One region of the Shewanella sp. 5_MG-2023 genome, then DNA from elsewhere that is predicted to be linked to it. Evidence: predicted binding sites of a transcription regulator. Region 1 holds the regulator's gene; the other holds the start of a gene.

Evidence for each region. Region 1 encodes NrdR, which represses ribonucleotide reductase genes. Its sites were predicted from a motif close to AAACACNANATNTNGTGTTT; they were not measured.
Region 2: nrdA (class 1a ribonucleoside-diphosphate reductase subunit alpha) is a predicted target of NrdR. The motif match lies at 1,678-1,697, and genes of this name have one in related genera.

The regions. Positions count from the first base shown of each region.
Region 1 covers NZ_JAUORC010000012.1:117,478-120,695, reverse strand. The annotation lists gene Q4557_RS09030 (riboflavin synthase) at 1-227, opposite strand, end outside; gene ribD (bifunctional diaminohydroxyphosphoribosylaminopyrimidine deaminase/5-amino-6-(5-phosphoribosylamino)uracil reductase RibD) at 291-1,445, opposite strand; gene nrdR (transcriptional regulator NrdR) at 1,581-2,030, opposite strand; gene glyA (serine hydroxymethyltransferase) at 2,187-3,218, opposite strand, start outside.
Region 2 covers NZ_JAUORC010000016.1:58,373-61,590, forward strand. The annotation lists gene nrdA (class 1a ribonucleoside-diphosphate reductase subunit alpha) at 1-1,473, opposite strand, end outside; gene Q4557_RS11115 (HAD family hydrolase) at 1,937-2,605, opposite strand; gene ubiG (bifunctional 2-polyprenyl-6-hydroxyphenol methylase/3-demethylubiquinol 3-O-methyltransferase UbiG) at 2,755-3,218, opposite strand, start outside.

The sequences.
Region 1 (3,218 bases):
TATTTAGCAAATCCGGTTAAGGCAACGGTTTCAGCAGAAATATCTGCAACATAACCATCAGCTAGACATTGCACTACGGTTAAACACACCCCGTTAGTGGCAATACTGTCACCCAGTTTGACATCGGTTAAGTCGAGCTTGCCACTGGCTACAGTCAAACGAATATCATCGCCATTACGATCGACTTTTCTTAATGTGCCTAGTGCTTCAATTATCCCAGTAAACATATTTACTCACTTGTTATCTTATGGGTCATGCTTAGCATCGACCGATAGACAGAATTGCGTTAGTTAACTCGCTGGCGAATTAAACTTAAAAATCATTCGTTGGTCTGCACCAATTCTGCGACAATCCACTAATTGTACATCAGGAATCTGATCCATAGTTTGATAGTCGTCTAATTGCATCAAATTGCGTCCATGACTGCCTAATATTTTCATTGCTTGGTACAAATAAAGTGTATCAGCTAATTTACTTTGAATAACACTGCCAGCAACGCTCGCACCAGCCTCGACTAACACTGAGTTACAATGCTTGCCTAAGTATGTAAATAAAGCATGTAAATCAACTCGTCCATCGCTATTAGCCGCAATTGTGATAAAGCTAACATGGGACTTAAAATCTTGTTTAACGTCTGCTGGATAGTCGATACAAGACACCAGCAAAATCGGCGTTTCAATAGTAAACATTTTATAGTCGGTAGTCAGCCTTGCTTTACTATCAAGTACCACTCTTAATGGCTGTTGTAGTTCAGACTCAGCAAGGCTGTTTTGTACACTAGCCAATTGCTCGTAGCGCACATTCAGTGAGGGGTCGTCAGCTAACACAGTTTCAACACCAGTCACTAACGCGCAATGACGGGCGCGTAGCTTTTGTACGTCCGCTCTGGCTTCGGGGCCCGTTATCCACTTTGACACCCCATTAGATAGCGCGGTTTTACCATCCAAACTGGCTGCCAGCTTTACGGTGATTTCGGGTAACCCCGTGGTCATGCGTTTCATAAAACCGATATTAAGTTGACTAGCTGCTGCTGTTAGCAAGCCCACATCAACTTTAATACCGGCCTTTTCAAGCATACGAACGCCATTACCCGCCACTTGCGGATTCGCATCCATTTGTGCAATCACCACTCGCTTCACTTTGGCTGCAATTAATGCCTTAGCACATGGTGGGGTTCTGCCATAATGACTGCAGGGTTCAAGCGTCACATAGGCTGTAGCTTGGGGAAGTAGCTGTTGTAATTGACGATTTTCGACATCTTTTAAGGCGTGGATTTCGGCGTGAGGACCACCCGCTTTGATATGGTAACCTTGACCAATGATCTCCCCACTGGCGACAATCACGCAGCCAACATTGGGGTTCGGGCGCGTGGTATAACGGCCTTTTTCTGCTAATGAAATAGCAAGGCTCATCATTTCAATATCACATTTTGACCACTGAGACATAAAGACCTTCTAGAAACTAAAAAGCAGTCATGAAGATTCAGAACTGCTAAATAAGGTACATCATTAGCAAGAATGCAAGACGCCAATAAATGTAAGACAGCAATTAATTAAAAACAGCAATAAAAGTAAGCTAGATTATTTTTGTAGCTTCGCGATGGCTTCGCCGAATTGGGAAACATCTTCAAAGGCGCGATAAACTGAAGCAAAACGGATATAGGCGACTTTATCTAGGATCATCAATTGATCCATCATCAAATTACCAATCATGGCCGAATCAATTTCACGTTCGCCAGTAGCGCGCAATGTTGACTTGATTTTACTTAACGCTTGCTCAATTTGATCAATTGATACTGGGCGTTTTTCAACAGCACGTAACATGCCGCCACGCAGCTTATCTTCATCAAATGGTTGGCGAGTGCCATCTTGCTTGATCACCCGCGGCATGACTAATTCGGCGCCTTCAAAAGTGGTGAAGCGTTCATGACACTCAGTACATTCCCGGCGACGGCGCACTTGATGGCCTTCAGCCACGAGTCTTGAATCAATAACTTTCGTATCTGTCGCGCTACAAAATGGGCAATGCATATCCGCTCCTGAAATAAAAAACAAAATGGCCGTAAGCACTGAGTACTTACGACCATTGAAGTTTATCCTATTTACTTTACAAGGTTAACCTTATCGAAAAGATTATCCGCGTTAGTTAAATAGATCATTGTTTATGTTAATCAATCTCGGTTGACATTAACCGTAAACTGGGAACTTAGCGCATAATTCAAGCACTTGGTTTTTAACGCGCTCAATAGTAGCTTCGTTAGTGATGTCATCTAACACATCACACATCCAGTTAGTTAACTCTACCGATTCAGTTTCAGTGAAACCGCGGCGGGTAATAGCAGGAGAGCCAATACGTAAACCAGACGTCACAAACGGTGAACGTGGATCATTTGGTACTGAGTTTTTGTTAACTGTGATATTTGCATGACCTAGCGCAGCATCTGCGTCTTTACCAGTGATATCCTTGTTGATTAAATCAAGTAAGAATAAGTGGTTATCGGTGCCACCAGAAACAACATTGTAGCCACGCTCAATGAAGGTTTTCGCCATCACTTTCGCATTAGCAACCACTTGCTCTTGATAAGTGGTAAATTCAGGGTCTAATGCTTCTTTAAATGCTACCGCTTTGGCTGCAATAACGTGCATTAATGGGCCACCTTGGCCACCTGGGAATACTGCAGAGTTTAGTTTTTTATAGATAGCTTCATCGTTAATGGCAGATAAAATCAAACCACCACGAGGGCCCGCTAGGGTTTTATGGGTAGTGGTTGTCACAACGTGTGCGTGTGGTAGCGGATTCGGGTAGATACCCGCAGCCACAAGACCGGCAACGTGCGCCATATCAACAAATAAGTAAGCACCTACTTTATCAGCGATTTCGCGGAATTTACCCCAATCGATAATGCCTGAATAAGCACTAAAACCAGCAATGATCATTTTGGGTTTATGCTCAACGGCTAAACGCTCAACTTCTGCGTAGTCAATTTTACCTGTTACTTCATCAATGCCGTACTGTACCGCATTGTATAACTTGCCTGAAAAGCTAACGTGAGAACCATGAGTTAAGTGACCGCCGTGAGCAAGGCTCATACCTAAAACAGTATCACCGCCTTCTAAAAGCGCCATGAAAACTGCTGAGTTTGCTTGAGAACCAGAGTGAGGCTGAACGTTTGCGTATGTCGCGCCAAATAATTCTTTAGCACGAGAAATAGCTAATTC
Region 2 (3,218 bases), on a different contig from region 1:
GTTATCTAATGCACGTACTGCTAAGTCAGCTAATGGTTCTAGCTCTGATAAATCTTTGATAGCACCAAGGTTTAATGCTGATAATGTACAAAGGGCAATCTCACCATTTGGATCATCAATATTCTTCAACGGTTTAGTTGGCAAGGCGATTTCTAAACAAAGGTTTGATTGCTTAATTGGCGCAACTTGCGGATCAAATGGGCTGTGAGTATTGCAGTGATCAACATTTTGAATGTAGATTCGGCCTGTTGATGCACGCTCTTGCATCATCAATGAAAATAATTCAACTGCTTTAATCTCTTTACGACGAATGCTTAAGTCAGCTTCATACTGAAGGTATAGACGTTCAAATTCGTCTTGATCAGCGAAGAAAGCGTCGTATAAACCTGGCACATCAGATGGGCTGAATAGGCTGATGTTTTGACCTTTGATTAAACGTTGGTACATCAATTTGTTTAGCTGTACACCGTAATCAAGATGGCGAACACGGTTGTCTTCAACACCACGGTTATTTTTAAGTACCAGTAACGATTCAACTTCTAAATGCCATAACGGGTAGAATAGGGTAGCTGCACCACCACGTACGCCGCCTTGAGAGCACGATTTAACCGCTGTTTGAAAGTATTTGTAAAATGGTAAGCAACCGGTATGGAATGCTTCACCACCGCGAATAGGGCTACCTAATGCACGGATACGACCGGCATTGATCCCAATACCTGCGCGTTGACTAACGTATTTTACAATTGAAGATGCGGTCGCATTGATAGAGTCAAGGCTGTCGTCACATTCAATTAATACACATGAGCTAAATTGACGTGTCGGAGTACGTACACCTGCCATGATTGGGGTTGGTAAAGAAATCTTAAATGTTGAAGCCGCGTCATAAAAACGTTTGATGTAATCTAAACGGGTGTCTTTTGGGTAACGCGCAAATAAACAAGCTGCCACTAAAATATACAGGAACTGAGCACTTTCATAAATTTCGTTAGTGACGCGGTTTTGAACTAGGTATTTGCCTTCAAGCTGTTTAACTGCAGCATAAGAAAAGTTCATATCGCGCCAGTGGTCAATATAACCATCTAAAATGGTTAATTCTTCTGACGTGTAATCTTCTAAAATATGCTTATCGTATTTGCCAAGTTCAACCAAGCGAGTGACTTGATCAACTAACTTCGGTGGCTCAAATTGGCCAAAAGCTTTTTTACGTAAATGAAAAACAGCAAGTCTTGCAGCGAGGAATTGATAATCAGGCGCTTCTGGTGAGATTAAGTCTGCTGCTGCTTTAATAATGGTTTCGTGGATTGCTTCAGTTGGAATACCGTCAAAGAATTGTAGATGAGAACGTAATTCAACTTCTGAGACTGAAACGTTTTTCAATCCTTTAGCTGCCCACTCGATAACGCGATGAATTTTGTCTAAATCGATTGTTTCGCGTTCGCCACTGCGTTTTGTGACTGTCATATTGCTGTTCATTAAAAAAGCCTTGATTGTAAAATAGTTTGCGTGATTTAAATTTTGGATCTTTTTTAATCGTCTCGTTTACGATCGCCATTAAATCACAATACGTTCCCTTGTAAGTTGATCATCCATAAGCACTAACAACGTAATATATCCAAGAAATACGAGTGTTATTTGAAGACCCAAAGCAGAAAAAGCCTTGTGTCTTGTTCTGATGTCACACACAAGATATGGTGTTTAATAAAAACTTACATACAAGATAGTGAGGTTTGGGGCGATTTGCAAGCAGCAATTTAGTGAATAAGTTGTGGATATCTTATGTATAGTGGCCAATGTTAGTGAAGGCTAACCTGCTAGGTCAAAATACACGATATTTTGTTGGTTAAGATTAATATTTAGCCGAAAAAAAACGTGAGCTCGATCGCTACAATATTCGGCGATCGATTGTTTTGTTAACAAAATTATTTGCTATTTATATTTAAGATTTGTTAAGGAAAGCCTGATGTAAGTCGGCAACCTTGCTGAACTGAAAATCACTCGGCCATTCATTGGGTTTATCTTGCTCTGACAAATAACCCCATAATGCGATAGCGCCTTTCATCCCAGCATTACGGGCGGCAATTAAATCCCTTTCAGCATCACCTATATATAGGATGTCCTGTGGCAGGCAATTAATTTGCTGGGCAGCAAGTAACATTGGCGCGGTATGTGGTTTGGAGTGCTGGGTGGAGTCACCACTGATAATCGAAGTGAGTTTGTGCTCGATGTTTAAGGCCTTAACCAATGGCCGAGTAAAACGGGCTTGTTTATTAGTAACAACACCATAAGGGATGTCACGTTGCTCTAATAACAACAGAAAATCATCAAAACCGCTAAATAATGATGCTTTTTCACCATTGACCCGTTGGTAATGCACTAACAAAGCTTGCTGAACTTCGATTTGTAACTCATGGGAAAGCTCAGGTATACCGGCTTTTACAAGCGCCAAACTACCATGGGAGGCAGCAGAGCGTAAGTTATCAATACTTTTACTAGCGATACCGCGCTCTTGCAAACTTAAATTTAATGCATGGACAAGATCTGGGGCTGTATCAGCTAATGTACCGTCTAAATCAAAGAGTACACCTTTAATCTTGTTCATAGTTATCCTAAGCGTGCTGAAGTTATTAGCGATTACTTAATCCGATTATGAATTAAGTGAAGGATTAAAGTAGTAATGTCACTGATTCACTGAGTATTACTACTTTAATATTGTTCTACTATTTATGGCTGGCTATTAAAGATGACGATGTGATACTAATCAGCTTTTTGGGTGGCGATCATATAATTAACGTCAACTTTATTCGTGTACTTATATACACCCGTTAAAGGATTAAAGCTTATCCCAAGAGCATCACGGCAATGAAGCTCTGTTTGGTCAACCAAATTGATTAACTCAGACGGTTTAATGAACTTACTGTGGTCATGCGTGCCAACTGGCAGCATCTTTAAAACATATTCAGCGCCAACAATTGCTTGAATATATGACATCAGGTTACGGTTAATGGTTGAAAAGAACACATAACCGTTAGGTTTAATCATATCGCAGCATGCTTTAATCACTGATAATGGGTCAGGGACGTGCTCTAACATCTCCATGCATGTGACCACATCATAATAGCCTTGATGTTGCTGTGCATGTTCTTCTGCGGTCATGGTTTGATATTGGATATCGATGCCAGTTTCTAATGCATGCAGTTTAGCCACTTCAATTTGCGCTT